Regions from separate parts of the Cellulomonas sp. SLBN-39 genome, predicted to be linked through region 2. Evidence: riboswitches for the same ligand, from Rfam matches in the RefSeq annotation. Region 2 holds a riboswitch; the other holds the start of a gene.
What was found. Region 2 has a riboswitch for S-adenosylmethionine ahead of FBY24_RS05885 (methylenetetrahydrofolate reductase). Riboswitches for the same ligand answer to the same signal wherever they lie in the genome.
Positions count from the first base shown of each region.

Region 1: it holds a riboswitch for S-adenosylmethionine, as region 2 does, so the genes downstream of both, FBY24_RS10465 (aminotransferase class V-fold PLP-dependent enzyme) here and FBY24_RS05885 (methylenetetrahydrofolate reductase) in region 2, are expected to answer to the same signal.

Region 1 covers NZ_VFOA01000001.1:2,260,759-2,276,038, forward strand. The annotation lists gene purQ (phosphoribosylformylglycinamidine synthase subunit PurQ) at 1-692, shown strand, start outside; gene FBY24_RS10445 (GNAT family N-acetyltransferase) at 697-1,695, shown strand; gene FBY24_RS10450 (LLM class flavin-dependent oxidoreductase) at 1,867-2,436, shown strand; gene FBY24_RS10455 (O-succinylhomoserine sulfhydrylase) at 2,500-3,759, opposite strand; gene FBY24_RS10460 (rhodanese-like domain-containing protein) at 3,756-4,193, opposite strand; SAM riboswitch class IV at 4,481-4,594, shown strand; gene FBY24_RS10465 (aminotransferase class V-fold PLP-dependent enzyme) at 4,630-6,084, shown strand; gene FBY24_RS19780 (GNAT family N-acetyltransferase) at 6,241-7,332, shown strand; gene FBY24_RS10480 (pentapeptide repeat-containing protein) at 7,414-8,022, opposite strand; gene FBY24_RS10485 (MaoC/PaaZ C-terminal domain-containing protein) at 8,098-8,976, opposite strand; gene FBY24_RS10490 (3-oxoacyl-ACP reductase) at 8,973-10,373, opposite strand; gene FBY24_RS10495 (acetyl-CoA C-acetyltransferase) at 10,414-11,754, opposite strand; gene FBY24_RS10500 (TetR/AcrR family transcriptional regulator) at 12,024-12,797, shown strand; gene FBY24_RS10505 (acyl-CoA dehydrogenase) at 12,794-14,875, shown strand; gene FBY24_RS19260 (DUF2599 domain-containing protein) at 14,899-15,280, opposite strand, start outside.
Region 2 covers NZ_VFOA01000001.1:1,288,928-1,304,207, reverse strand. The annotation lists gene FBY24_RS05895 (MalY/PatB family protein) at 1-144, opposite strand, end outside; gene metE (5-methyltetrahydropteroyltriglutamate--homocysteine S-methyltransferase) at 312-2,657, opposite strand; gene FBY24_RS05885 (methylenetetrahydrofolate reductase) at 2,762-3,778, opposite strand; SAM riboswitch class I at 3,845-3,942, opposite strand; gene FBY24_RS05880 (hypothetical protein) at 4,161-4,388, opposite strand; gene FBY24_RS05875 (DNA-3-methyladenine glycosylase I) at 4,461-5,039, opposite strand; gene FBY24_RS05870 (PLP-dependent aminotransferase family protein) at 5,128-6,561, opposite strand; gene FBY24_RS05865 (aldo/keto reductase) at 6,668-7,651, shown strand; gene FBY24_RS05860 (DUF4870 domain-containing protein) at 7,745-8,125, opposite strand; gene hrpA (ATP-dependent RNA helicase HrpA) at 8,447-12,934, opposite strand; gene FBY24_RS05850 (hypothetical protein) at 13,058-13,540, shown strand; gene FBY24_RS05845 (hypothetical protein) at 13,695-14,114, shown strand; gene FBY24_RS05840 (response regulator transcription factor) at 14,148-14,516, opposite strand; gene FBY24_RS05835 (ATP-binding protein) at 14,612-15,280, shown strand, end outside.

The sequences.
Region 1 (15,280 bases), 970 kb from region 2:
CCCGCGTCGGCGTCGTCACGTTCCCCGGCACGCTCGACGACCGGGACGCCGCACGCGCGGTCCGCCTGGCCGGTGCCGAGCCCGTCGCGCTGTGGCACGCGGACGCCGACCTGCACGGGGTCGACGCGGTCGTGCTGCCCGGCGGGTTCTCCTACGGCGACTACCTGCGCGCCGGGGCGATCAGCCGGTTCGCGCCCGTCATGGGCGAGATCGTCGACGCCGCCGGTCGCGGCCTGCCGGTGCTGGGCATCTGCAACGGCTTCCAGGTGCTCACCGAGGCGCACCTGCTGCCCGGGTCGATGATCAAGAACGACCACCTGCACTTCGTGTGCCGCGAGCAGGTCCTCTCGGTCGAGAACGTCGACACCGCCTGGACCCGCGACTTCACGGCGGGCGAGCGCATCACGATCCCGCTGAAGAACCAGGACGGGCAGTACGTCGCCGACGAGCGGACCCTCGACGAGCTCGAGGGCGAGGGCCGGGTCGTGTTCCGCTACCAGGGCGTGAATCCCAACGGCTCGCGCCGCGACATCGCCGGCATCGCGAACGCCGCGGGCAACGTCGTCGGCCTCATGCCGCACCCCGAGCACGCCGTCGAGCCGGGCTTCGGCCCCGACGGGCCCGCGGGACCGCGCAGCGGCACCGACGGGCTGCGCTTCTTCACCTCCGTCCTGCACGCGCTGGTCGGCTGACGCCGTGAGCACCGCGACGTCGGCACCGGGGACCGCTCCGCGGCTCGTCCACGTCGCGTGGGACGGCCCCGACGCCGCGGTGCTCCGGGCCGCCCAGCAGGCCGAGCTGCGCGAGCGGTACGGCGAGGACGACATCGGCCACGCCATGGGCGCCGACACCGTCGTCGTCATGGTCCTGCTGCGCGACGGCGACCACGCCCTCGCCTGCGGCGCCCTGCGCGACGCGACCGTGGACCTGGGCGCCGGCGTCGCGGAGATCAAGCGCATGTACGTGCGCCCCTCGGCGCGCGGGCGAGGGCTGTCGCGCACGATCCTCGCCGAGCTCGAGCGCATCGCCGCCGAGCGCGGCTTCACGCGCCTGGTGCTCGAGACCGGGATCCTGCAGCCCGAGGCCATCGGCCTGTACCTGTCCGCGGGTTTCCTGCCCGTCGACAACTACGCCGAGTACGCGGGCGTCGTCGACTCGCGCTGCTTCGGCAAGGACGTGACGCCGGCACCGGTGGTGCGGGGCGTGCCGGGGCCCGCGCCGGTCGTCACCCTCGTCGCGGCCGACGACCCGGACGCGGTCGCGCTGCGCCGGGCGCTGCTCGCCGAGGTCGCCGCCGACGACCCCGCGGACGCCCTCGCCGGGGCGGACGCCGCCGCCCTCGACGCCGCGGCCCGCGCCACCGACCTCGGGGCCACGTTCGTCGCCCGCGTCGACGGCCGCGCGGTCGGCTGCGTCGGGGTGCGCCGCGCGGACGCGCCCTGGCCCCGGGAGTGGGCCGAGGTCCGGCGTCTGCACGTCACCCCCGACGCCCGCCGCACCGGCGTCGCCTCCCACCTGCTGCGCGCCGCCGAGGACGCCGCCCGCGCGGACGGCGCCACCCACCTCCTCGTCGACACCCGCGTGCGCCTCGCACCGGCCGTCGCCCTGGTCACCCGCGCCGGGTACCGCCCCGTCCGCCCCGCTGGCGACTGGGCCGCCCACCCCACGACCCTCTGGTTCGCCCGAGCCCTGTGACCCCGGTGGCGCTCGTCCTGCGATGCGGGACGGGGCTGGCCGCCGTCGTGGCGCTGCGGCTACCCTGACCTGCATGTCCTCGACCCGGGTGTGTTGTCGCTGAGCTGACGACCCGCGCGCGTGCGGCCACCGGCCCCGTGACGCACCCTGCTCGACCCGAGGACCCCACCCGTGGCCACGTCCACCCTCACGCCTCCCCGCACCCGCGCGTCCGCCCTCGGACGGACCGTGCCCCCGCACCACCTGCGGTCCGGCGCACCGACCGTCGAGATCGTCGGCCGGACCAGCCCTCGCCCCGGTGCCGTGGAGCACGTGCTCGACACCGCGACGCCCGACGACGCGGCTCTCGCCCTCGCGGCCGCCCGCGCCGACGTCGTCCGGCTCGTCCCGTCCGCCGCCCTGCCCACGCCCGGGCACGTGCGAGCGCTCGTCCGCCGGGTCGAGCAGGAGGTCGCCGCGCTGGGTCGCCCCCGCGCGGACGTGCGGGTGGTCCTCGAGGTCGAGACCGTCGTCGCCGCCGACGCCGCGGACGCCCGCCGCCGCCGCAGCCACCTGGCGTACGCGGAGGCGTTCGCCGGGCTCACGTGGTCGCCCTCGGCGTCCTGGGTGGTCGCACCGCTCGACGCCGTCCTCGACACGGCCACCGACCTCGCGCGCCGCTCGGGCGTCGACGCGGTCGCCCTCAGCCTGGTGGGTGCGTCCGCCGCCCACGCCCCGACGCTCGTGGCTGCGGTCGCCTGAACGTCCGACCCGGTGCCCCGGGACGACGCCCGGCGCTGAGCCGGGCGTCGTCGTCGCGAGGCGTCAGACCGGGAGCGTGGCCAGGGCGCGGGCGAGGTCGTCGCGCAGGTCCTCGACGTCCTCCAGGCCCACCGACAGGCGGACCGTGGACTCGGCGATGCCCACCGCGGCGCGGCCGGCGGGGCCGAGCTTGCGGTGCGTCGTCGTCGCGGGGTGCGTGACGATCGACTTCGCGTCGCCGAGGTTGTTGGAGATGTCGACCACGCGCAGCGCGTCGAGCACCCCGAACGTCGCCTTCTTCGCCACGTCCGCCGGTGCGTCCGCGGGCACGGCCAGGTCGAACGTGACGACCGTGCCGCCGCCGGACTGCTGCCGCAGCGCCAGCGCGTGCTGCGGGTGGGAGGGCAGGTACGGGTACCGCACGCGCGCGACGCCAGGCTGCTGCTCCAGCCAGCCGGCCAGCTCCAGCGCCCCGGCGGCCTGGTGACGCACCCGCACGCTCAACGTCTCCAGGCCCTTGAGCAGCACCCACGCGTTGAACGGCGAGAGCGACGGGCCCGTGTTGCGGATCAAGGTCTGCACCGGTCCGCGCACGTAGCCCGCGCTGCCGAGGATCGCCCCGCCGAGCACGCGGCCCTGGCCGTCGATGTGCTTGGTCGCCGAGTACACGACGACGTCGGCGCCGTGGTCCAGCGGCCGGGAGAACACGGGGGTCGCGAAGACGTTGTCGACGACGACGGTCGCGCCGGCGGCGTGCGCGAGACGGCTGACCTCCGCGATGTCGACGAGGTCCTGCACGGGGTTCGACGGCGTCTCGAAGAACACCACGTCGGCGGGTGCAGCGAGCGCGGCCTCCCACTGCTCGGGCACGTGCCCGTCGACGTAGTCGGTGCGCACGCCCCAGCCGGCCAGGATCTCGTCGAAGATCACCAGCGACGAACCGAACAGCGCGCGGGACGCCACGACGCGCGACCCCGAGCGCACGAGCGCGGCGAGCGCGGTGAACACCGCCGACATGCCGCTCGCCGTGGCGTAGCAGGCCTCCGCGCCCTCGAGCAGGCGCAGCCGCTCCTCGAACGTGGTGACGGTCGGGTTGCCGTACCTCGAGTACAGGAACCGGTCGACCTCGCCGGCGAAACCGGCCTCCGCGTCGGCCGCGGACCCGTACGTGTAGCCCTGGGTGAGGAAGACGGCCTCGGACATCTCGGCGAACTCGCTGCGCACGAGCCCGCCGCGCACGGCGAGCGTGTCGGGCCGCAGGGCGTCGCGGTCGACGCGGCGGGCGTCCCAGTCGCCGGGCCCGGGGACGCGGGGGCCGGTCACGGCTGGACCCAGGGCAGCCCGTCGGCGCGCCAGCCCTCGTGGCCGCGGTGCCCGTCGGGGCCGGTCGCGCCCTCGAAGCCCTCGAGCACGTTGTAGGCCGGGCCGAGCCCGGCGGCCGTCGCGGCCTGCGCGGCGCCGATCGACCGCTGGCCCGAGCGGCACAGGAACACCACGGGGGTCTGCTCGGTGACGCCCGCCGCCCGGAGCTGGTCGAGGAAGCGGGGGTTGAGCTGCCCGGTCGGGTACTGCGACCACTCGACGAGCTGCGCCTGGCGGCCGAGCTCGCGCAGGTCGGGCACACCGACGTAGCGCCACTCGGCGTCGGTGCGGACGTCGACGAGCACGGCGGACGCGTCGTCGCGCAGCAGCTCCCAGGCCTGCGTCGCGGTGATGTCCCCGGCGTAGCCGTCGGCGGGTCGTGGCTGCACGCTCATGCGGTTCCTCCATCGGCCTGGCGGTAGCACCCTCGTCCGGTCCGGTGCCCGTCGGGGACGGTGCGGGGACCGCGGGTTGCTGCGGCGTCGTCGAGCCAGGTCTCTCGGCCGCTCTGGATGGTCGAGGCCGATGCTAAGGCACGACGCGTGGGCCGCGGCGGACGGATCTCACGCCTCGGCCGCCGACCAGGACGGACCGGACGACATGAGACCGCGCGTCTTGCATCGCGAGATTCGTCCGCGCGGCGCGTTGACACCCGTGCGCGCGCACGCCGATCCTCGTGCCAGGTCATGAGCGCCAGCGACAAGCCCCGGCTCGCTGGCCGGCAACCCTCCTCCGCGGTGGGGTGCCCCGGGTGACGACCTGGCCGTGCACCGACCGGTGCCGGCAAGCGCGGGGTCCGTCGGCCGGGTCCCGGGACGGACGGAGCGACCCATGACCACCATCACCGAGCTCTTCGCGTGTGCGGACGAGACGACCGGCACCGCCGTCACGGCCCGTTCCGCCGCGCCGGCGCCCGCGCCCGGCGAGCAGGCGCTCCTGCCCGTCGTCGGCGCCGGCACCCGGGTGCCGCTCGTCGACGGCACGCAGCGCACGTACGCGAACCTCGACTGCGCGGCGAGCGCCCCGGCGCTCGAGGCGGTCGCCGCCCGCGTCGCCGAGGTGCTGCCGCTGTACGCGTCGGTGCACCGCGGCGCCGGGTACCTCTCGCAGGTGTCGACCGCGCTCTACGAGGCGTCGCGGCAGGCCGTCGCCCGGTTCGTGGGCGCCCGCGAGGACGACGTCTGCGTCATCACCCGCAACACCACGGACTCGCTCAACCTGCTCGCCGGCGTCGTGCCCGCGGGCGGGCGGGTCCTCGTCCTCGACGTCGAGCACCACGCGAACCTGCTGCCGTGGGTGCAGCGCTCGGGCACCGCGCAGCGCGGCACCGGGCGCGTCGCGACCGTCCTGCCCCTGGAGCCGACGGTCGCCGCGACCCTCGACGCGATCCGCGCCGAGCTCGCCCGTGGCCCGTACGCGCTGCTCACGCTGACCGGTGCCTCGAACGTCACCGGCGAGGCCCTGCCGCTGGACGAGGTCGTGGCGATCGCGCACGCCGCGGGGACGCGCGTCGCGGTCGACGGCGCCCAGCTCGTCCCGCACCGCGGGTTCTCGCTCGCCGCGACCGACGTCGACTACGTCGCGTTCTCGGGCCACAAGACGTACGCGCCCTACGGGGCCGGTGCCCTCGTGGGCCGCCGCGACTGGCTCGACACCGGCACCCCGTACCTCGCCGGCGGCGGTGCGGTGCGCGACGTGCGCACCGACCGCACCGTCTGGCAGCCGGCACCCGCCCGGCACGAGGCCGGCTCGCCCAACGTGGTCGGCGCGATCGCGCTCGCGCAGGCGTGCGACACCCTCGCCGCGCTGCCCGCCGGGGCGCTCGAGGCCCACGAGCAGGCGCTGCGGGCGCGCCTCGTCGACGGGCTCGCGGCGGTCGACGGCGTCGAGGTCGCGCGCGTGTGGCCCGACTCGGCCGACCCCGTCGGCGTCGTGACGTTCACGGTCGCCGGCCGCAACCCCGGCCTGGTCGCCGCGTACCTGGCCGCCGAGCACGGCATCGGCGTGCGCGACGGCCGGTTCTGCGCGCACCCGCTGCTCGCGCACCTCGGTGCCGAGCAGGGAGCGATCCGTGCGTCGGTGGGCGTGGGCACCACCGCCGAGCACGTCGACCGGCTGGTCGCCGCCCTCGCCGCGCTGCGGGCCCACGGCACGCAGGCGCAGTACGAGGTGGTGGACGGCTGCTGGACCGTCGTCGACGACACGCGCCCGCTCATCGAGGTCCGCGGCCTGGACCACCTCGCGGCCACCGCGGCCGCCGCCTGCGGCCCGGCCCTCGACGACTGACCCCGCCAGCCCTGCTCGCCCGCGCACCCGCCGCCCCCGTCATCGGTGGCGGATCAGGCGGGTGGTGCGCCACCGATGACGGGCTCGGCGGGTCGGGGTGGATCGGGTGGCGCCGATGACGGGGTCGGCGGGTGGTCGGGCTGCCAGGATCGGGGGGTGGAACACGATCTGGTGCTGGAGGGGTCCGGGGTGCGGCTCGTGCCGCTGGCGGTCGAGCACGCGGGCGCGCTCGCGGCGTTCGTCGACGAGCGGGTCTGGCGGGGGATGACGTCACCGACACCGGTGGGCGAGCAGGCCCTGGCCGACGTCGTGCACGTGGCGCTCCGGACGCCCGCCCGCTACGCGTTCGCGGTGGTCGACCGGGCGAGCGGACGCGTGGTCGGCTCGACGTCGTTCTACGACGTGGACCGTGCGATGGGCCGCCTCGAGATCGGCCACACGTACTACGACCCGGCCGTCTGGGGCACCCACGTGAACCCGGCGTGCAAGCTTCTCCTGATGACCCACGCGTTCGAGACGTGGGGCGTGGCGCGGGTCGCGTTCCGCGTCGAGGGCCGCAACGCCCGATCGGTCGCGGCCGTCACCAAGCTCGGCGCGGTGCCGGAGGGGCGGCTGCGCGGTCACCGCGTCGCCGCCGACGGCACCCGTCAGGACTCCCTGTACTTCTCGGTCCTCGCCGAGGAGTGGCCCGCGGCCCGCGCGCGCCTGGAGGCGCGCCTCGCCGGAGCTCCGGACGTCGACGACCGCACGTCGGTGCTGCTCCTCGGCGGCCGCTCGGGCGTCGGGAAGTCGACCGTCGCGGCGGCCGTGCACGACCTCCTCGTCGAGCGGGACGTCGCGCACGCCGTCGTCGAGGGGGACGCGCTCGACCTCGCGCACCCGACGCCCTGGGAGCACGGCGTCGCGGCCGCCAACCTGGCCGACGTGTGGCGTCGGTACCGGGCGCTGGGGCACCGGCGGCTCGTCCTGGCGAACACGGTGAGCGTGCTGGAGGCGGACGTCCTGGCCGCGGCGGTCGGCGACCGTCCGCAGGTGACGTCCGTGCTGCTGACCGCGAACGACAGCACCGTCCGCGAGCGGCTGGCGCGCCGGGAGGTCGGTGCGTCCTACGACGCGCACGTCGCGCGTTCCGACGCTGCGGCCCGCCGCCTGGAGGCCGAGGCGGGCGCCCGGGTCCACCGTGTCCCGACGGATGCCCGCCCGCCGGCCGACGTCGCGGCGGACGTGATCGCGCTCGCCGGCTGGTGACCGTCCCGCGCGAGCCCGTGGTCCGTGGCGTCTGCGGCGCCGATGCCGCCACGGATGACGGGCTCGGCGGGGGAGGAGCGGTCAGGGGTCGACGAGCAGGCCCAGGTGGGCGGCGAGGAGCGGGGCCAGCTCGAGGACCTGCGCGGGGCTGACCGTCGCGCCCGCCAGGCCCGCGACGCCGTCGACGGCCCGCCAGCGGGCGCCCCGCAGGTCGGCGCTGGCCAGCTGTGCGCCGTTGAGGTCGACGCGGCGGACGTCGCAGTCCACGACCTCCAGGTGCCGCACGCGGGCCTGCGCCAGGTCGAGGTCGCCGATCGTGACGCCCTCCAGCCGCAGCCGGTCGATCGTCGCGCCGCGCAGGTCCAGGTAGTCGACCTTGCCGCCGTGCACGTGCCCGCGGGTCCACCGCGACGCCGTCGCCACGAGGGCGCCGATCCGCGAGTCGCCGATCGTCACGTCCTGCCACGACGTGCCGGGCGCCCGCCACGTCCCGGCCCGCACCCCGGTGAAGGTGCAGTCGACGAGCCGTGCGCCGTCGACGTCGAGGCCGTCGAGGTCGCAGCCGGTGAACGTGCAGTCCATGATCCGGGCGCCCGCGGCGGTGAGGCCGGCCAGGTCCACGCTGTCGAACGCCAGGTCGTCGAGGTCGCCCTCGGGCTCGAGGTCGGCCGCGGTCCCGGGTGACGTCATGGCGCCACCCTGCCACGGGCCGCCGACGCCCGGACTCCCCGCCGGGGCGTCGGCGGGCACCGAGGGCGGACGGTCTCAGGCGAGCGGCCGGACCTCGCCCTGCAGGTGCAGGCGGCCCGAGCGGGGGCTCCACGCGGTGAACCGGTGACGGTCGTCCTCGCGGGCGACGCGCACGTCCACGCTCGCCGGCAGCAGCACGGGGGACGCGAACTCGACGTCCCACGTGAACGCGTCGCCCCGGGCGGCGCCGACGTCGGCCAGCGCGCGCGAGGCCGTGAGCATGCCGTGCGCGATCGCCCGCCGGAACCCGAGCAGCCGCGCCGTCACGGGCGACAGGTGGATCGGGTTGACGTCCCCGGAGACCGCCGCGTACCGGCGGCCGGTGTCCGCGGCCAGCTCCCAGCGCCCCGTCCGCACGGGTGGCACGAACGCGGGCCGGTCGAGCTCGTCGGCCGGCGCGTCGACCAGCCGCACGCCCTTGGCGAGGTACGACGAGACCCCGCGCCACGCGACCTCCCCGTCGGCGGCGACCTCGGTGACCAGGTCGACGGCGGTGCCGGCCCGGTGCGCTCGCAGGCCCTGCGCCCGGGCGCGCACGTCGAGCACGTCGCCCAGGTGCAGCGGCCGGGTCTGCGTCACGTGGTTGGCCACGTGCACCAGCCCGAGCAGCGGCAGCGGGAAGTCGTCGCGCACCATCAGCGCGGTCGCGACGGGGAACGCGAGCACGTGCACGTACCCCGCGGGCAGGGTGTCGGAGGCGGTCTCGTGCACCAGCCGCTGGTAGCGCGTCAGGTGGTCGGCGTCGACCCGCACGCCGTCCGCCGCGTACGTGACCTCGGGCAGCGCGTGCGGTGCCCGGCGCCCCGGCAGGGCGGCGCGGGCGGCCCCGGCCAGGCCCCGCGCGTACAGCCCGCCGAGCCCGGGCACGCCGGGCAGCTGCACCGTGCCGGTCACCGGCCGACCATGTTCTGCCCGCACACCCGCAGGGTCCGCCCCACGACCCCGCCCGCCGCGGGCGAGGCCAGGAACGCGACGGCCTCGGCGACGTCCACGGGCAGCCCGCCCTGCTGCAGCGAGTTCAGCCGCCGGGCGACCTGGCGGGTCACCGCGGGGATGCGCGCCGTCATCTCGGTCTCGACGAACCCCGGCGCGACCGCGTTGGCGGTGCCGCCGAACGGCACCAGCAGGGGCGCCGTCGCCCGGACCATGCCGATCACGCCGCCCTTGGACGCCGCGTAGTTCGTCTGCCCGCGGTTGCCGGCGATCCCGGACGTCGAGGCCAGCGCCACGACGCGCGGCGAGTCGACGAAGTCGCCGGACGTCAGCAGCACCTCGTTGATGCGCAGCTGGGCGGACACGTTGACCGCGAGGACGGACTCCCAGCGGTCGGGCGTCATGTTGGCCAGCAGCTTGTCGCGTGTGATCCCGGCGTTGTGGACCACGACGTCGAGACGGCCGTGCCGGGCGCGCGCGTGCGCGAGGATCCGCTCACCCGCGTCGGGGGCCGTGACGTCGAGCTGCAGCGCGGTGCCGCGCACGCGGTTGGCCGTGGCGGCGAGCTGCTCGCCGGCGGCCGGCACGTCGACCGCCACGACGGTCGCGCCGTCGCGGGCCAGCACGTCGGCGATCGCGGCACCGATGCCGCGGGCCGCGCCCGTGACGACGGCGACGCGCCCCGCGAGCGGGCGCTCCCAGTCGGTGGGCAGCTCGCCGGCGTCGGAGTCGACCTCGAGGAGCTGGCCGTCGACGAACGCCGAGCGGGCCGACAGGAAGAACCGCAGCGTGGCCACCACGGACGGCGCGGTGACCGGCACACCGTCGGCGACGACGACGCCGTTGCCCGTGGCCCCGCCGCGCAGCTCCTTGGCCAGCGACCGCAGCAGACCGTCGACACCCTGCCGCGCGGCGGCCACGGCCGGCGCCTCGTCGGCGGTGGCAGGCCGGTGCACGGTGACGACGCGCCCGCCGGGGCGCAGCCCCTTGAGCGTGGACGCCGCGGCCAGCACGGGACCGGCCAGGTCGTCGGGGTGCGCGACGTCGGTGAGCACGAGCACGACGGCGGCGTACCGCACGTCCGGGGCGGGGTGCCGGTGCACGTCCAGGTCCCAGCCGTCCAGCACGGCGGGCGCCGCGTCGTCGAGGTGCGGGTGCGCCGGACCCCCCGCGGGGGACGCGAGCAGCGCGGCGACCGCGTCGGCGTCCGGGCCGCGGCCCAGCACGAGCGCCGGGCCGTCGAGCAGCGGGACGCCGGGGCGGTGCCGGCGCAGCCGGGCGGGGCGGGGCAGGCCGAGCTGGGCGGCCAGCTTCTTCGTGAGCCCGCTGTTGACGAGCTCGAGGTACGTGTCGGTCATCGCTGCTCCTGCGTCGGTGGGGGCGCGGCGGGGAAGGGGGTCAGGCAGCCTCGAGCAGGGCCGTCAGGCCCAGGCCGCCGGCGGCGCACACCGAGACCAGCGCCCGGACGGGGCTGTCGTCGCCTGCGGCGACCTGCGCGGCGCGGCGGGCGTGGAGCTCCTTGGCGATGGTGGCGACGATGCGCCCGCCCGTCGCGGCGAACGGGTGGCCCGCCGCCAGGGACGATCCGTGGACGTTGAGGCGGTCGGGGTCGACGGTGCCGAACGCACCGTCCAGGCCCAGGCGCTCGCGGCCGAAGTCGGGCGACGCCCAGGCGGCGAGGGTGGTGAGCACGGTCGACGCGAACGCCTCGTGGATCTCCACGTACTGCAGGTCCTCCAGGCCGAGCCCGTGCCGGCCCAGCAGCCGGGGGACGGCGAAGACCGGGGCCATGAGCAGCCCGTCCTCGCCGTGCACGAAGTCGACGGCGCCCGCCTCGGCGTCGACGACCGCCGCGAGCGGCACCAGGTCGTGGTCGGCGGCCCACTCCGCGGACCCGAGCAGCACCGTCGACGCGCCGTCGGTCAGCGGGGTGGAGTTGCCGGCCGTCATCGTCGCGGGCGTGTCCAGGCCCAGGCCGAAGGTGGGGCGCAGGCCGGCGAGCTTCTCGAGCGAGGTGTCGGCCCGCAGGTTGCCGTCGCGCGTCAGGCCCCGGTAGGGGGTGACGAGGTCGTCGAAGAACCCGGCGTCCCACGCGGCGGCGAGGCGCTGGTGGCTGCGCAGCGCGACCTCGTCCTGCGCCTCGCGGGTGATGCCCCACTGCGCGGTGGTCAGCGCCTGGTGCTCGCCCATCGACAGGTGCGTGCGCGGCTCGGAGGTCCGGGGCGCGGACGGGGCGAGGTCCTTCGGGCGGATGCGGGCGGCCGCGGCCAGCCGCTGGGGCACGGTGCGGGCGCGCGAGAGGTCGAGCAGCGCCCGGCGCAGCCGGTCCGAGACGGCGATCGGGGCGTCGGACGTGGTGTCGACGCCGCCGGCGACGGCGGACTCGAGCTGGCCGAGCCGGATCTTGTTGCTCAGCGAGACGACCGTCTCGAGGCCGGTGGCGCAGGCCTGCTGGACGTCGTACGCGGGCGTGGTGGCCGACAGCGCCGAGCCCAGCACCGACTCACGCGTGAGGTTGAAGTCCCGGCTGTGCTTGAGCACGGCGCCGGCCGCGACGGCGCCGAGGCGCTCGCCCTGCAGCCCGAACCGCGCGACGAGCCCGTCGAGCGCGGCCGTGAGCATGTCCTGGTTCGACGCGTGCACGTAGGCCCCGCCCGCGCGGGCGAACGGGATCCGGTTCCCCCCGAGCACGTACGCGGGTCGGGCGGTTCCGGTGGGGCTCTGCCGGGTCGCTGCCATGGGGCGGTCCTCTCGCATCGGCGCTGATGACGGGTCCGGGACGTGTCCGAGGAGGTCGGCCGGCGCAGCCATCGCGTAGCGCGCGTCGCTGCGTCGTCCGAGGGACGTTCGTCCCGATCTCGTTCCCGAAACCCACAGTACCTGATACCTTCGGTTTCGTGAGCCCCGTCACTTCGGGACCGTCGACGACGACGGCACCCGCCCGAGCTCGCGGCGCCGGACCCCACCCCGGCGTCGCGCCGGACGCGCGCCACGAGCCGTCGCCGCCCCTGCGCCCCGCACCGCCCGCCGGGCCCGACGCGGACGACGAGCCCGCCGCCGACGGCCGCTCCACCCGGTGGGCCGACCACCGCGAGGCCCGCCGCGCCGAGCTCCTGCGCGTCGCCCGGCGCACCGTGCACCACCGCGGCCCCGACGTCTCCATGGACGAGATCGCGGCCGCCGCCGGCACGTCCAAGTCCATCGTCTACCGCTACTTCACCGACAAGACCGGTCTGCAGATCGCCGTCGCCGAGGCCGTCGTCCTGCAGATCCAGGGCGCCCTCGAGGGCGTCCTGCGCGTCGCGCCCACGCCGCGCGACGGCCTGCGCGCGATGGTCGCCGTGTACCTGGAGATGATCGAGTCGTCCCCCCACGTGTACGCGTTCGTCACGCGCGACGGGTCCGTGGAGTCCGGCGGCCCGCTCGGCCACTTCCTCGACTCGGTGACCGCGCTGGTCGCCGCACCGTTCGCCCGCGGGCTCACCGAGGACCGCGACGGCACCCGCGTCGCCCGGCGCCCCGAGGCCGTGCGGCGCCCCGCCGACGACCCGCACGCCGCCGCGCTCGCAGCCGCCGAGGTGTGGGCCGCCGGCGCCGTCGGGTTCGTGCGCGGCACCGGCGAGTGGTGGCTCGCCCACCGCGGCCAGCCCGGCGTGCCCGACCGCGAGACCCTCACCGCCCAGGTCGCGGCGTGGCTGTGGGCCGGCCCCGTCGGCCTGCTCGCCCGCGACCGTGCTCGCCGTACCGACGACGTCGTCCCCACCCCGACGGAGGAGCCATGACCACGACCGCCGCCCGCCCGGCCCCGAGCCCGGCGCCTGCCCCCACCGACGCCGAGCCGCGCGTCGACGTCGCCGCGCTCGAGGAGCAGCTGCTCGGCCGCTACGCGCAGCTGCGCCGCGAGGCCCGCGCCATCACCGCCGACCCCGACTTCCAGAAGATCGAGGGCATGCCCGTCGCCGAGCACCGCGAGCGCGTGCTCGCCCAGCTGCGTCGCCTGGAGGCCGACCACGACGTGCTCCGGGCGTTCCCGACCCGGCTCGGGGGCGCCGACGACCACGGCGGCTCGCTCGCCCGGTTCGAGGAGCTCGTCGTCGGCGACCCGTCGCTGCAGATCAAGGCGGGCGTGCAGTGGGGGCTGTTCGCGTCGGCGATCCTGCACCTGGGGACGACCTGGCACCACGACACGTTCCTCGCCGACGCCATGCACCTGCGGGTGCCGGGGGCGTTCGCGATGACGGAGACGGGCCACGGGTCGGACGTCGCGTCGATCGGCACGACCGCCGAGTACGACGCGCAGACGCAGGAGTTCGTCATCCACACCCCGTTCCGCGGGGCGTGGAAGGACTACCTCGGCAACGCGGCGCTGCACGGCACCGCCGCCGTCGTGTTCGCCCAGCTCGTCACGGCCGCCCCCGGGGGGCCGCGGGTCGACCACGGGGTGCACGCGTTCTACGTGCCGATCCGTGACCCGCAGACGGGTGAGTTCCTGCCCGGCGTCGGCGGGGAGGACGACGGCGTCAAGGGCGGGCTCAACGGCATCGACAACGGCCGGCTGCACTTCGACCACGTGCGGGTGCCGCGCACGCACCTGCTCGACCGGTACGGCTCGGTCGCGCCGGACGGCACGTACTCCTCGCCGATCGCCAGCCCGGGGCGTCGGTTCTTCACGATGCTCGGCACCCTCGTGCAGGGCCGGGTCTCCCTGGACGGCGCCGCGGTGAACGCGTCGAAGGTCGCGCTCGCGATCGCCGTGACGTACGCCAACCAGCGCCGGCAGTTCACGGGCGGCGACGCCGAGGAGGTCGTGCTCCTCGACCGCGGCCAGCACCAGCGCCGGCTGCTGCCGCTGCTGGCCGAGACGTACGCGGCGACGTTCGCGCACGAGGAGCTGCTCGCGGCGTTCGACGACGTGTTCTCGGGCCGCGGCGACACCCCCGAGCAGCGCGAGGACCTCGAGACGCTCGCGGCCGCGCTCAAGTCGTCGTCGACGTGGCACGCGCTGCGCACGGTCCAGACGTGCCGCGAGGCCTGCGGCGGGCAGGGGTTCCTCGCCGAGAACCGGCTCACGGGCCTGCACGCCGACATGGACGTGTACGCCACGTTCGAGGGCGACAACACCGTCCTGCTGCAGCTCGTCGGCAAGCGTCTGCTGGGCGACTACGCGGCGTCGTTGTCCGCGCTGCAGCGCGACCGGGGCGACCTGGCCCGGTTCGTCGCCGAGCGCGTCGCCGACGCCGCCCTGCACCGCACGCCCCTGGTGCGGGCCGTGCAGACCCTCGGCGACCTGGGCGACGCCCGCCGCTCGGTGGGCCAGCTGCGCGACGAGGCCACGCAGCGCGAGCTGCTCACCGACCGGGTCGAGGCGAAGGTCGCCCAGGTCGCGCAGGCCCTGGCGCCGGCGCGCAAGCTGAGCCCCGACAAGGCGGCCGCACTGTTCAACGCCCACCAGCACGAGCTGGTCGAGGCCGCGCGCGCCCACGCCGAGCGCGTGCAGTGGGAGGCGTTCACGCGCGGCCTGGCCCAGGTGCAGGACCCGGGGACGCGGCAGGTGCTCACGTGGGTGCGCGACCTGTTCGGGCTGTCGCTGATCGAGCGGGACCTCGCCTGGTACCTGATCAACGGCCGGCTCTCGGCGGGGCGGGCCCGCACGGTGACGTCGTACATCGACCGGCTGCTGGTGCGCCTGCGCCCGCACGCGCAGGACCTCGTCGACGCGTTCGGCTACCGCCAGGAGCACCTGCGCGCACCGATCTCCTCCGGCGCGGAGCGTGCGCGGCAGGACGAGGCGCGCGCGCACCAGCGGGCGCTGCGTGCGTCCGGCGCGGCCCCGGTGCCCGAGAAGCACGCGAAGGCCTGACCGCCCGGGGCGACGGGCGCGGGTCAGCCCGCGTCCGTCGCCGTCGGGTTGCACCGGGTCGCGAGCATCGTCAGCCCGTCGACCTCGGGGCGCCACGGCTCGAGGTTCCACGTCTCCTTCTCGGGCGCCCCCAGGGCGTGGCAGCCGAGCTGGTCGCGCATCGACGCCGACGCGGCCTCCGGCTCCGCGGCCGCGAGCTGGGTCGCGACGGCCTCCTGCGCCGCGATGCCGCCGCCGCGGGCCCAGGCGGCCGGGTCGACCGCGAGCGAGCGGCCGCCCTCGTTCTCGCCCCAGGTCGCGCTGTCGACCGCGGTGCCGCCGACCACGAACGTCACGGGTGCGGCGCTCGCGGCCCCGGTGCCCGCCGGTGCCGTCAGGAGCGCCAGGCCCGTCGGTGCGTCGGCC
Region 2 (15,280 bases):
GTGCACCGCGCGCACCACCGGCTCCAGGGCGCTGACGTCCATCTCCGCGACGAACATGGGCAGCACGTCGGGCGCGTACGTGCGCCACTTCAGGGACTGCCGCGTGCGCAGCTGCGCCAGGGGCACGTCGAACGGGGTCGCCATCTGCCCGACGCTACCGGCGTCGGGGGCCGCGCGGGCAGGGTCCGGGCACCACGGGCGCACATCACCCGGTCGGCAGCCACCCGGACGCCCGTCACCCGCCTCCGGCACCTCGGCGCAGACGGCGCGGGGCCCCGGCCGCACCGGCCGGGGCCCCGCGTCCGAGCAGGTCAGAGGGTCGCGCGGACCGTCCTCGTCGCCTGCACCAGGTGCTCCAGGGAGGGCGTGACCTCCTCGTAGCGGCGGGTCTTGAGGCCGCAGTCCGGGTTCACCCAGAGCTGGCCGACGTCGATGCTGCGCACCGCGGAGGCCAGCAGGTCCGTGACCTCGCCCTCGCTCGGCACGCGCGGGGAGTGGATGTCGTACACGCCCGGGCCGATGCCCCGCGGGTACCCCGCGGCGGAGATGTCGCCGAGGATCTCCATCTTCGAGCGCGCCGCCTCGATGCTCGTCACGTCGGCGTCCAGGCCCTCGATCGCGTCGATGATCTCGCCGAACTCCGAGTAGCACAGGTGCGTGTGGATCTGCGTGTCGTCCCGCACGCCGGCGGTCGAGAGGCGGAACGAGCGCACCGACCAGTCGAGGTACGCGGCCTGGTCGGCCTCGCGCAGCGGCAGCAGCTCGCGCAGCGCCGGCTCGTCGACCTGCACGATCGCGATGCCCGCCGCCTCGAGGTCCGCGATCTCGTCGCGCAGCGCCAGCGCCACCTGGTTCGCGGTGTCGCCCAGCGGCTGGTCGTCGCGCACGAACGACCACGCGAGGATCGTCACCGGGCCCGTGAGCATGCCCTTCATCGGCTTGTCCGTGAGCGACTGCGCGTACTGCGCCCACGCCACCGTGATCGGCGCCGGCCGCGAGACGTCGCCCCACAGGATCGACGGGCGCGTGCACCGCGAGCCGTACGACTGCACCCAGCCGTTCTGCGTCACCGAGAACCCGTCGAGGTTCTCCGCGAAGTACTGCACCATGTCGTTGCGCTCGGGCTCGCCGTGCACCAGCACATCCAGGCCGATGCCCTCCTGCAGCTCGACGACGCGGCGGATCTCCGCCTTCATCTCGTCCTCGTACTGCTCGGCCGTGAGCTCGCCCTTCCCGAAGGCCGCACGGGCCTTGCGGATCTGCGACGTCTGCGGGAACGACCCGATGGTGGTCGTCGGCAGCGGCGGCAGCGCCAGCCGCGCGGCCTGCGCCTCGCGGCGGGCGTCGAACGTGCCGCGGCTGAACTGCGCCTCCGTCAGGGCGCCCACGCGCTCGCGGACCTCGGGGCGGACGACGCCGGGCGCGGCGGCGCGGGTGCGCAGGGCGTCGGCGGCGGCGAGCAGCTGCTCGTGCACGGCCTCGCGGCCCTCGGTCAGGCCCTCGGCGAGGGTCGCGACCTCGACGACCTTCTGGTCGGCGAACGCGAGCCACGACGCCAGGGTCGGGTCGAGGGCGGGCTCGTCGGCGACGTCGTGGGGCACGTGGAACAGCGACGTGGACGTGCCGACCGTGACGGCGGCGGCGCCCAGGCCCTCGAGCTGCTCGAGGACCGCGAGCTTGGCGTCGAGGTCGGCACGCCACACGTTGTGGCCGTCGACGACGCCCGCGACGAGCGTCTTGGTCGACAGGCCGTCGGGGGCCGTCGTCGGCGCGGCGCCGCGCACGACGTCGATCGCGACGCCCTCGACGTCGGTCGCCGCGACCACGGGCCACGCCGCGCCGAGGTCGCCGTACGGCGCCGCGAGCAGGATCGCGGGCCGCTGCGGGCGGGACAGCTCGGTGGCCAGCACGCGGTACGCGTGCGTGACGGCCTCGTGCAGGCGTGGCGCGGGCACGCCCGTGGAGTCGGAGACGAGCGCCGGCTCGTCGAGCTGCACCCAGGTGGCGCCGGCGGCCGCGAGCTCGGTGAGCAGGCGCACGTACACCGGCAGCACGTCGTCGAGGCGGTCGAGCGGCGTGAAGCCCTCGGGCGCGTCCGCGGTCGGCTTGGACAGCGCGAGGAAGGTCACCGGGCCCACGACGACGGGTCGGGTCAGCACGCCCTCGGCCAGGCCCTCGGCGAGCTCGGCGACGGGGCGGTCGCTCGCGTACCGGAACGTCGTCCCCGGGCCGATCTCCGGCACCAGGTAGTGGTAGTTCGAGTCGAACCACTTGGTCATCTCGAGCGGCAGGTCGTCGCCACGGCCGCGCGCGACCGTGGAGTATCCGGCCAGGTCGAGGCGGCCGTCGGCGTCCTGCAGGTCCGCGAAGCGCTCCGGCACGGCGCCGAGCAGCACCGCGGTGTCGAGCACGTGGTCGTAGAAGGAGAACGCCGACGGGATCGCGGGGGCGTCCGTGGCCAGGCCCAGCCCCGCCAGGCGGGTGCGGGTGCGGCGGCGCAGGTCGGCCGCGACCTGCTCGACGTCGTCGGCCGTGCTGCGGCCGGCCCAGAACGCCTCGATGGCCTTCTTCAGCTCGCGGCGGGGGCCGATGCGGGGGTAGCCCAGCACGGAGCCGGCCGGGAACGCCGGGGTGGGCGTCGGGGTGGTGTCGCTCATGGCGTGAGTCCTCGTGGTGCGTCTCGGATGGGGCGGGTGCTGCGCGCCGGACGTGCGGGCCCGGCGGGTCGGGTCCGCGACGGCGGGCCCGGTGGTCGGTCGGGTCAGGGCTGCTCGGCGCCGCGTCCGCGCAGGTCGGCGCCGTCGAGCAGGTCGAGCGCGGCGCCGTGCTGGTTGAACGTGTAGACGTGGACGCCGGGCGCCCCGCCGTCGAGCACGCCGTTGACCAGGTCGATGCTGGCGCGGATGCCGCGGCGGTGCCGCTCGGCCGGGTCGTCGGTGCCGTCCAGCAGGGCCAGCAGGTCGCGGGGCACGGGCACGCCCGTGAGCTCCTGCACGCGCAGGAGCCGCGCCGGGTCGGTGGTCGGCAGGATGCCGGGGACCACGGGGATCGTCACGCCCGCCTCCCGGGCCTCCGCGACGAGGCCGAGGTACGCGTCGGCCTCGTAGAACACCTGCGTGATCGCGAAGTCCGCACCCGCCTCCTGCTTGCGCAGCAGGGCCTCCACGTCCTGGGCGCGGGTGCCGCCGGTGGCCGCGTTGCCGCGCGGGAACGCGGCGACGGCCACGGAGAGCGGCCGCACGCGGGCGCGCACCGCCTGCGACGGGCTGCCCGCGCAGCGGCGGTGCTCGATCTCGCGCAGCAGCTCGACCAGCTCGGCCGCGGTCTGCAGGCCGTCCGGGTGCGGCCGCCAGTCGGCCTGGCCGGCGGGCGGGTCGCCGCGCAGCGCCAGGAAGGAGCGCACCCCCTCGTCGAGGAACTCCTCGACGATCGCGGTGACCTCCTCGCGGGAGGTCCCCACGCAGGTCAGGTGCGCGATCGGGGTCAGCGAGCTCTCGTGCAGCAGGCGGCGCACGAGCCCGCGCGTGGTGGCCCGCGTGTGCCCGGAGGCGCCGTACGTCACCGAGACGAAGTCGGGCTCGGCGGCCTCGAGCTCGCGCACCGTCGACCACAGCCGCGGCGCGGCGTCGGGGTTGCGGGGCGGGAACAGCTCGAACGAGACCGTGGGCCGGTCGAGGGCGCCGAACCGGCCGCCGCGCGCGCGCCCGGCCGGCGCGGGGCGGGCGGGCGGGGCGTCCGTGGTGCCGGCCAGCGGCTCGACGCCGACCACGGCGGTCATCGACGCACCGCGCAGCACGGGGCCGGCAGGTGCGTGGGGTCGTGAGGGCAAGGTCGACGCATGTCCGCTCCATCGGTCCTGGCGGAAGCACCCACACCCTCAGGCGATGAGGGGGGTTGCTGCGGCGTCGTCGAGCCAGGTCTCTCGGCCGCTCTGGATGGTTGCTGCGATCGTAGCCCGTGACCGACAGGTGGACAACGGGTTCCGACGGGTGAGATGTCGACGCTCGCTCAGCGGTCGCGGGGGTGCCGACCACGCCGCGTCGCGGGTCGGCGAGGGGGGCGCGCACGTCGGGAGCCCCCGGGTGTGCCACGGGCGCCAGGAGCGGGCGTCGGCGGGGCGTCGGGCGTGCCTCCGAGACGTCGCGGGGGCTGGTGTCAGGTCAGCCGCGGCGGCGGCGGCGGATCGACGGCTTCGTCTCGCGCGAGCCGCGCTGGTGCGGGATGCCGAACCAGGTCGCCCGCGTCACGGCCGGCGAACCCGCGGGGACCCCGGCCAGCCCGTCGCGCACCGCGGCGAGGACACGGGGGTCCGTGTCCTCCGTGCACTGCCAGGCGTCCTGCGCCGCGCGCACGGCGTCGCCTGCGTCTCGCTCGGGGTGCTCCGCCACAGGAGGAACCCTAACCGTCAGCACCCCGCGAGCCGAGGGCTCTGAGCAGGACGTTCACCCGCCCGCGGAAGATCACCCGGGCAGAGCGGCGCGAACCGGGCAGGTGACCAGGTGGTCGTCGACCAGACCGCACGCCTGCATGGCCGCGTAGGCGGTCGTCGGCCCCACGAACCGGAACCCCCGCCGCTTGAGCTCGCGCGCCAGGGCGGTCGACTCCGGGGTGCTCCCCGGCACCTGCTGCGGGTCGGCCGGCGGAGGGCCCGGTGGCGGGGCGAAGGACCACAGCAGCGCGTCGAGCGTGCTCCCCTCGGCGTGCAGCGCCAGCAGCGCACGGGCGTTGGCGATCGTCGCGTCGATCTTGGCCCGGTTGCGCACGATCGACGCGTCCGCCATCAGCCGCGCCACGTCGTCCTCGTCGAACCCCGCGACCACCCCCGGGTCGAACCCCGCGAAGGCCTCCCGGAACGCGGGCCGCTTGCGCAGGATCGTGATCCACGCGAGCCCCGACTGGAACGACTCCAGCGCCACCCGCTCGAACAGCGCGTGCTCGTCGTGCACCGGAACGCCCCACTCGGTGTCGTGGTACGCGGCGTAGAGCGGGTCCCCGTCGCCGAAGCAGCGGCCGGCGACGAGAGGCAGAGCGTCGGTCATGCCCCGAGTCTGGTGCGGGCGTCCGACATCATCCGCGCCGGGCGCGCGGTCCGTGCACCGGGCCACCCGATGCAGGGCTGGGGGCGGCTCACGACGGACCGCGCGCGACGCCGCGCACGGCCGCGGCCAACCGGGCGACGGCACCCTCGACCCGCGCGTCGGCCAGGGCGCCGTAGCCCAGGACCAGCGTGCCGCGCGACGCGGACCCGCCCGGTGCGTCGTACCTGGACCCGGGTGCGATGGTGACGCCGAGCCGTGCGGCCGCCTCGGCGACCACGTCCCCGTCCACCCCGTCGGGCAGGTGCAGCCGCACGTGCAGCCCCGCGTCGAGGCCGTCGACCGTGCACCCCGGCAGGTGGCGGCGCAGGGCGTCGACGAGGGCCCGGCGCCGGCGGGCGTAGCGGAGCCGGCCCGCGCGCACGTGCCGCGCGTACGACCCGCCGGCCAGCAGCTCCGCCACCACCAGCTGCGTCAGCGTCGACGGGTCCGTGCCGTCCGCGGCGTCGAACGCGTCCCGCCACCGCGGCGGCACGACCGCCCAGCCGAGCCCGACGGCCGGCGACAGCGTCTTGCTCAGCGACCCCAGCAGCAGCACCCGCTCCGGAGCGAGGCCCTGCAGGGCGGCCACCGGGCGGCGGTCGTACCGGTGCTCGGCGTCGTAGTCGTCCTCCACCACCAGCCCGTCGACCTCGCGGGCCCACCGCACCAGCGCGTCACGGCGTTCCGGCGCCAGCGCCGCACCCGTGGGGAAGTGGTGGGCGGGCGTCACCAGCACCGCCCGCGCGCCGGCACGGGCCGCGCGCAGCCGCGCCTGCGCCACATCGAGGCCGCCCTCGTCGACGGGGACCGGGACCGTCGTCAGGCCTGCCGCCCCCGCCACCTCCCGCAGCCGGGGCCACCCCGGGTCCTCGACCAGCACCGCCCGGTGACCGGCTGCCAGCAGCATGACCGCGACGCGGTGCATGCCCTCGGCCGCGCCGCTGGTGACCCGGACGTCGTCCGCCGTCACGGCGCGGGCCGCGAGCAGGTGCGCGAGCACCGCCGCACGTGCGCGCGGGTGCCCGCCGGGCACGGGGCCCGCGAGGTCGGCGTCCGACGCGGCGGCCAGCGCGGCGCGGGTGGCGCGCACCCAGTCGGCGCGCGGCACGTGCCGCAGGTCCGGCACCCCCGGCGCCAGGTCGAACGCCCGTCGCGCGGGCAGGGGTGCGGGAGCCGGCCGCGCGCCCCCGACGGGGCCCCGCAGGTCGGCCGGGCGGGCCGCGACCCGGGTCGCCGAGCCCGTGCGCGCCTCGAGCACGCCCTCCGCGACGAGGTGGCCGTAGGCCTGGGTCACCACCCAGCGCGAGACGCCGAGGGTCGCGGCCAGCGCACGGCTCGGCGGCAGGGCCGCACCGGGTGCCGCGCGACCGTCGCGCACCGCCCGCCGCAGCGCCGCCTCTAGGCGAACGTGCACGGGACCGTCGCCGCGCAGGTCGAGCAGCACGTCCCACGCCGGCGGCAGATCGGTCTGGTCGGGAGCCATCGGATCGGACCGTACTCCCGGACCGTTGCGGACCTAGCGTCGGCAGGGACGGCGCGCCGGACGCACCGGTGCGGCAGTGACCGTCCCCGGCCCGGAAGGAGTCCCCATGCGCTACCGCACGCTGAGCGACGGCCGCACCACGGTCGACGTGTCGACCCTCTGCCTCGGCACCATGTGGTTCGGCACCCGCACCGACGAGACCACGGCCCACGCGATCCTCGACCGCTTCGTCGAGGCCGGCGGGACGTTCCTCGACACCGCCAACAACTACAACGCGTGGGGCGAGGGCTACGGCCGGGACAGCGAGGACGTGCTGGGCCGCTGGCTCGCCGACCGTGGTGCGTGCGGCCGCGTGCGCCTCGCCACCAAGCTGGGCGCGGCCCCGAAGGACCCGGCCCTGCCGCTCTCGGGCACCCCGCCGACCAACTTCCAGGGCCTGTCCGCACCGGTCGTCGCCACCGAGGCGCGCCTGAGCCTGCAGCACCTCGGCGTCGACCGGATCGACGTCCTCTACGGCCACGTCGACGACCGCGAGACCCCGCTCGCCGAGACCGTCGGGGCGTTCGGGGCGCTCCAGGACGAGGGCCTCGTCGGCCTCAGCGGCATCTCCAACGTCGCGACCTGGCGCGTCGTCGAGGCCCGCGAGCAGGCCGCCCGCCTCGGCGTGGCCCCCTACGCGGTGGTCCAGCAGCGGATGAGCTACCTGCACCCGCGCCCCGAGGTCGGCCGCACCGACGTCGCGACGCCCGACCTGCTCGACTACGCGCGCTCCACCGGGGTCGACGGCCGGCCGCCCCTGACCGTCACCGCCTACTCCCCGCTGCTCCAGGGTGCGCTCGTGCGCCCGGACAAGCCGCTGCCCGGCGGCTACGACCACCCGGGCTCGCGCGCCCGGCTGGCTGTGCTGCGCGAGGTGGCCGCCGACCTGGGCGCGACGCCGCACCAGGTCGCGCTCGCGTGGCTGCTCGGCGGCGACGTCCCCGTGGTCCCCGTCGTCGGGGTCAGCAGCGTCGCCCAGCTCGACGAGCTGCTGGGCGCGGCCGACCTCGACCTCGAGCCCGACGTGCGCGCCCGGCTCGACGAGGCCTGACCGGTCGCCGCCCGGGTACGACGACGGCGCGGTGCCGCCGGACGGGTGTGACCCGCCCGCGGCACCGCGCCGTCGGGTCGTCTCAGCGGTGCGTCACTTCACGAGGCGCAGGGTCGCGGGGTAGCGGTACACGCGGCCGTCCTTCGCGGCGAGGCCCGCGATGATCGCGAAGACCGTGCCGGCGATCCAGACGAGGAAGCCCAGCGGGAGGCCGAGCAGGGCGAGGATCGCCGTGACGATGTAGAGGCCGAGCAGCGTGAGCTGGAAGTTCAGGGCCTCGAGCGCCTGGTCCTCCAGGAAGGTCTGACGGCCGCGCACGGTCAGCCAGACGACGAGGCCGGGGATGAAGCCGAAGAGGATGCCGCCGAGGTGCACGAGCATCGCGTTCTGGCCGTCCTGCGCGGCACCGGCGGGCGCGGGGACCGGGGCGGGGTTGACGGGCTCGGGGGCGGCGGGGGGCTGGGGGGTGGTCATGACGACTCCGGTCGGTCGGGCGGTCGCCGCCGCCGGGGCGGTGCGGTCGTCCGCATGGGGGAGCGGCGGACAACCGTCCGGCACGCCGACCGCAACGTACCGATTCGTCCCCCTGCGCCGGACCTGCCGAGTCCCACAACGCCGGAGCCCGCCCGTTGTGGAGGCACGCTTCACCCGCTCGGCCGCCACCCGGACGCCCGCTCACCCCTCCGAGCGCCCGCCCCGACGTCGTCGCAGGTCAGCCGGTCGAGACGAGCCCGAGGGCGGTCACAGCACCGACGACGACCCCCTCGCGGCCGCGCGCGGCCAGGGGCCGTGCGGTCACCCGATCGCTGCCAGCGCCTTGCGGATCCGGGTCGGCGACACCGGCACCGGCGTGCCGATCTGCTGCGCGAACAGGCTCACCCGCAGCTCCTCGACCAGCCACCGCACGTCCGCCAGCGCCGCCGCCCGCACCGGGTCCGGCGGTCCCGCGGCCAGACGCGCCCGGACCGTCGCCACCTGGTCCTCCACGTCCTGCACCTGCCACGCCAGGTCCGCGTCGCGGCGCGGGTTCTCCGCCGCCTTGACCAGCCGGTGCCGGGCCGCGCGGAGGTACCGGGCCACGTGCGGCAGCCGGTCCGCGCCCACCTCGGTGACGAACCCGTCGTGCACCAGGCGGCCGACCTGCGCCCGCACGTCCTGCGCGGTCGCCAGCAGCGCCACGCTCGACGTGCCGCGCACCTCCGCCTCGACCTCGCGCCACGCCGTCAGCACCGTCACCACGTCGCCGACCGTGCGGTGCACGTCGTCCTCGAGCGCGTCCCGCACGGCCTCCCGCACCGCCCGGTAGCCCTCCGCGTCGCGGACCGCGCTCGCGGGCCGGCCCGCCAGGGCGCGCCGCAGCAGCCGGTCGACGGACGCGAGCTGCACGTCCGCCACGAGGGCCTGCGTCGACGGTGCCGGCGACGCCGCCAGGGTCAGCGCCTGCTGCCCCGTCCACCGGGTGGTCACGCGGGCCGTCGGCAGGCCGACGTCGAGCAGCAGGAGCCGGCGCAGGCCGCGGTGCGCCGCGTCCTGCGCCACGGCTGCGTCGGCGAGGACCCGCAGCGCCACGCCCGGTGCCCCGCCCACGGGCTCCTCGACGAGGGTCGGGTACGCGCGGACCACGCCGCCTGCGGCGGAGGTGGCCTCGACGACCTCGGGCAGCGGGCCCGGCAGGTCGGGCCACGTGGTCAGCCCGGTCCGTTCCAGGTCGACGCCGGGGCTGCGCGGCGCGGGGCCCGGGCGCGCCGCCCGCCCGCCGCCCACGGCCCCGGCACCGCGCCCGCCGCTCGCCCGGTCGACCGTCGCGCCGTCCGCCGCACCGCCCGGCACGGTCGAGGCACCGCCGGCGGTCATCGCCTCCTCCATCGCCGCCCGCACCGCGGTGCGCACGGCCGACGCGACCGCGTCCTGCGCCCGCGCCGCGTGCCGGCGCTGCAGCACCAGCAGGTCCTTGCCCTCGTCGAGCACGCCGCCCGAGCGCCCGCCCTGCTCGCCGATCACGCGGAACGTGACGCGCAGGTGCGGCGGCAGGCGGTCGAGGTCGACCGCGTCCGGCGGCACCTCGACGTCGCGCAGCGCGCGCACCGCCTGCGCGAACACCTCCACGAACGACGGTGCCGCGTCGGCCGCGCGCACCGTGTCCTCCCACGACGCCGCGTGCTCGGTCATCCACGCGTCCACCGCGCGGGCGACGTCGGGCGCGGGCACGAGCTGCACGCGCACCGGCTTGGGCAGCGCGCGGATCGTCGCGGTCAGCAGCTCGGCCCGCACGCCCGGCACCATCCAGTCGAAGCCCTCGGGGCGCACGCGCGGCAGCTGGGCGAGCGGCACGTGCACGGTGACGCCGTCGGCCTCGGTGCCGGGCTCGAACTGGTAGGTCACGGGGAACGTCAGGTCGCCCTGCGGCCACCGCGACGGGAACGCGCTCTCGTCGATCGCGTGCGCCTCGTCGCCGACGAGCAGCTCGCGCGTGAACGTCAGCAGGTCCGGGGTCGTGCGGCGCGCACCCTTCCACCACCGGTCGAAGTGCCGGGCGGAGACGACGTCGGCCGGCACCCGCTCGTCGTAGAAGTCGAACAGCACGTCGTCGTCGACCACGAGGTCGCGGCGCCGGGCCCGCGCCTCCAGCCCCTCCGCCTCGGCGAGCAGGCGCCGGTTCTCGTGGAAGAACTGGTGGTGCGTCGTCCACTCGCCCTGCACCAGGGCGTGCCTCAGGAACAGCTCGCGCGCCTGCTCGGGGTCGACCGTGGCCAGCAGCGTCCGGCGGTCGACGACGACGGGCACCCCGAACAGCAGCACCTTCTCGGTCACCATCGCCGCGCCCTGCCGCGTCGACCACGCCGGCTCCGAGTAGGTCCGCCTCACCAGGTGCGCGGCGGCCTCCTCGACCCACGCCGGGTCGACCTTCGCGACGTCGCGCGCCCACAGCCGTGACGTCTCGACGAGCTCGGCCGCCATCACCCACGACGGAGGACGGCGCGCCAGCCCGGAGCCGGGGAAGATCGCGAACCGCGCGCCGCGGGCGCCGAGGTACTCGTTGCGGGCCCGCGCGTCGGGCTTGCGCGGCTTGCCGTCACGGCCCTTCGGCGGGTTGCCCGCGGCCACGTCCGTGACCATCTGCATGCCGATCTGCGAGAGCAGGCCGGGGAGCATCGCGCGGTGGATCGCGTCGCCGTCCCACGTCCACCGGGTCTGCACGGCGGCCGGGCCGTCGACCGTGGCGGCGTCCTGCGTGGGCGCGCCCGTGGGGGTGTGACGGCCGCCGTCGCGCCGCCCGTCGCGCCCGTGGCCCGCGGCGGCCGGCACCGCGTCGGACGCGGGCGTGGGTGCGCCCTTGGCGTCGATGTCGAGGTCCTTGGCCATCTGCCGCAGCTGCGCGACGACGTCCTGCCACTCCCGCACCCGCAGGAAGTGCAGGTGCTCGGCCTTGCACATGCGGCGGAACGCCGAGCCGGACAGCTCGCGCTGCTGCTCGCGCAGGTACGTCCACAGGTTGAGGTACGACAGCAGGTCCGACGACGGGTCGGCGAACCGCCGGTGCAGGGCGTCGGCGGTCTCGCGCTGCTCGGCGGGGCGCTCGCGCGGGTCCTGGATCGACAGCGCCGCCGCGACGACGAGCACCTCGCGCGCGACCCCGCGCCGACCGGCCTCGACGACCATGCGCGCCAGCCGCGGGTCGATGGGCAGCCGGGCGAGCGCGCGGCCGGTGTCGGTGAGCCGGGTGCGGCCGCCGCGCACGTCGAGGGCGCCGAGCTCGGTGAGCAGCGCCACGCCGTCGCGCACGGACCGCACGTCCGGCGGGTCGACGAACGGGAACTCCACGACCTCGTCGGGGGAGGCGACCACGCCCACCGCGATCATCTGCAGGATCACCGACGCGAGCGACGTCCGCAGGATCTCCGGCTCGGTGTACTCGGGGCGCCCCGCGAAGTCCTCCTCGGAGTACAGGCGGATCGCGACGCCGGGCGCGACACGCCCCGACCGCCCGGAGCGCTGGTTGGCCGACGCCTGCGACACCGGCTCGATCGGCAGCCGCTGCACCTTCGTGGCCTTCGAGTACCGCGAGATCCGCGCCGTGCCGGGGTCGACCACGTACCGCACGCCCGGCACCGTCAGCGACGTCTCGGCGACGTTGGTCGCGAGGATCACGCGGCGCGTGGTGTGCGCCTCGAACACCCGGCGCTGCTCCGCGGCCGACAGGCGCGCGTACAGCGGCACGACGTCCACGGCGTCCGGGTGCCGCGGGTCGGTCACGCGCGGGCCGAGCGAGCCGCGCAGCGCGTCCTCGGCGTCGCGGATCTCCCGCTCGCCGGACAGGAACACCAGCACGTCGCCGGGCCCCTCGGCCATGAGCTCGTCGACGGCCTCGGTGATGCCGGTGACCAGGTCCCGGTCCGGCCCGTCGTCCGGGCTCAGCGGCTGGTAGCGGATCTCGACGGGGTACGTGCGGCCGCTGACCTCGACGACGGGCGCGGGCACGCCGTCCGGGTGCTCCGGCGTCGGCGGCCCGGCGAAGTGCCGGGCGAACCGGTCGGAGTCGATCGTCGCCGACGTGATGACGAGCTTGAGGTCCGGGCGCTGCGGCAGCAGCCGCGTCAGGTACCCCAGGACGAAGTCGATGTTGAGGCTGCGCTCGTGCGCCTCGTCGATGATCAGCGTGTCGTACATCCGCAGCATCGGGTCCCGCTGGATCTGCGCCAGCAGGATGCCGTCGGTCATCACCTTGACGAGGGTCGAGTCGCTGGACTCGTCGGTGAACCGCACCTGGTACCCGACGACGCCGCCGAGGGGGACGCCCAGCTCGTCGGCGATGCGCTCGGCCACCGAGCGGGCCGCGATCCGCCGGGGCTGCGTGTGACCGATCTGCCCGGCCCGGCCGCGGCCCAGCTCCAGCGCGATCTTCGGGATCTGCGTCGTCTTTCCCGAGCCCGTCTCACCGGCGACGACGACGACCTGGTGGTCGCGCAGCGCGGCCGCGATCTCCTCGCGGCGGGCGGAGACCGGGAGCTGCTCGGGGTACGTGATCTCCGGCAGGTCGACCGCCGCGCGGGCCTCGGCGGCCCGGGTCAGGCGCGCGTCGTCGCGGTGGGGGTGGCGGGTGGTGTCGCGGGGGCGACGCGCCCGGCCGTCGCCCTCGCGTCGGCCGTCCGCGGCGCGCCCCGGGCGTCCGCCCCGACGCCGGCCCCCGCCGGGTGCGCCCCCGGAGGCGGGAGCCTCGGTCCGCGCACGCTCACCGCGCGCGCCCTCGGCGGGGGCGGCGGGTGCGGGGTCGGACGTGCTCACGACGGACCATCCTCCCAGGCGTCCGCCGGAGCTTCACCTCGATTGCCGTCGGCGCCCCGGCAGCAGGTGTGTGTGGGCAGGACGGGGGTGGAGGTCGGTCGTGTGCCGGCGGAAGATCGTCGTGTGAGCACCTTGCGGTGGGACGACGTCCGCGACCTCTTCGACGCGGACGTCGTGGGCGCGCTCCCGGACGGGTGGGTCGAGGGCGGCGTCACCGTCGACGACTGGCAGACCGTCCTCGACCTCGTGCGCACCGGGCCGTGGCGCGTCGACGGGGACGCGTTCCCGACGGCGGCGGGGCTCGCCGCGCGGCTCGCCGACCCGGAGGCCGAGTCGCCCCCGCCCATCCGGGTCGAGGTCGCACCGGCGGCCTGGGTTCACCTCTGGTTCTTCATGCCCACCGCGATCGACTTCGACCTCGACGCGAGGGCTTTCCGGGGGCAGGAGGAGCTGGACGGCCTCTGCGACTTCCTCCGCGCGGTCGGGCGTGCGCTCGGCAGGTCCGTGTGGGTGGGCGCGGAGGGGTCGACCGACGACAGGATGTACGGCTACGACGTCACGCTCGACGGGATGGTGCGTCGTGCGGAGCCCGCCCCCTGGTGGTGAGTCGGGACCGCGTGTCCGCACGCGCCACGCAGTCCGACGCGGGAGTACCGCTGGGTAGCATCGGCGGACCGGTCCTGGCGTGCGGCTCGCGCCCGTGGTGCCGTGGATGCGCAGACGGGTCCGGTCGTGGCGGGACGCGAGGGGACGGGGTGCTGTGACGTTCGGGCGACGGGTTGCCGGGGTCGGCGCCGGGGTGGCGCTGGTCGCCGCCGGGTGGGTGCTGGGAGCCACGGCCGACACGCCCTGGCAGGACGTCACGGGCACCGTGCTGCGCCTGGGCGGCCTCGTGCTCGCCCTCGTCTCCGCCCTGTGGCCACGGTCGGGCGGCACGCCGCGCGACGACGGAGAGCTCGTGACGGTGCGCGTCACGGACGTCGGGCCCGCGCCGGTCCAGACGCTCCACGCGTTGCGGCATCACGCACCCAGGGGGTGGTTCGTCCCGCCGTCGGAGCTCGTGGGTGCGGACGTGCCCGTCGTCGCGGGCCGTCGTGCAGCCCTCGGTGCACGCCTGGCAGCCCTGGGTGCCCGGGTCGAGGACGTCCCGCCACCCGGCCCGTCCACCACGACGGGCTGAGCCCGCGCCGGCGCCCCGCGTCGGGGGACGTCGTCAGCGACGGTCCAGCAGCGCCTGCACGCGGGCCGTGAGGTCGCGCGTCGAGAACGGCTTGGCCACGTAGTCGTCGGCGCCGGCGGCGAAGGCCCACGCCAGGTCGTCGTCCTCCGCCCGGGCGGTGAGCAGCAGCACCCTGACGCCGGTGAGGTCCGGGTCCGCGCGCACGGCCTCGCACACCTCGACGCCGTCCATCCGCGGCACCATCCAGTCGAGCACGACGACGTCCGGACGCTCCTCGCGGACGGCCGTCAGCCCGGCCAGGCCGTCGTGCTCCACCCGTACCTCGTGACCGGCTCCGCGCAGCGTGCGCGCCACGAGCCGGGCGATGTCCGCGTCGTCCTCGACCACCACCACCGACGCCACGTGCCCCCCTGGTGTTGCCGCGTCCCCCGCCATCGTGCATGTTGATCGGGCCGGCGTCATGTCGGCACCACGGTGCACGGGCGGGGTGGGGGCTCATGTCGGACGCCGACGGGCAGCGCCCGTCCCCGCAGGGAGCCGCGCTGCGCGTCGCGGTGATGCTGGGCCTGGCCTACCTGCTGGGCGTCGCCGCGGTCCAGATGGCGTCCTCCGGGCAGCCCACGTCCGCCTGGTGGCCGGCCGCCGGGGCCGCCGTGCTGGCGGTGCTCGCGGCGCCCGCACGGTGGACGTGGGTCGTGTGCCTCGCGGTCGTGGTGGTCACGGCGGCCTCCAACCTCGTCGCCGGTCGCTCCCCGGCGCTGTCGTTCGCGTACGGCGCGACGAACGGCGTGGAGGCGTTCGTCGTCGTCGCGCTGCTGCGTCGCCGCGGCCCCTTCCGCATGCAGTCCGTGCGCGACGTGCGCGCCTTCCTCGGCGCCGCGACCGTCGGCGCCCTCGTCGCCGGGGCCCTCGCCGGCCTCTGGGTGACCACCCTCGCCGGCGGTGACTTCTGGGCCACGGCCCCGGCCGTCGTCGCCAGCCACGCCTCGGCGATCGTCACGATCGTCCCGCTCGCCGCACCGGCCGTGCGCGGGACCGCCACCCGGGGGCCGCGCAGCGGCGCCGCGCAGTGGGCGGCGCTCGTCCTCGTGGTCGCCCTCGTCTTCGGGACCCCGGGCGCACCACCGCTGTCGTTCGCGGTCATGCCGGTGCTGGTCTGGGGTGCG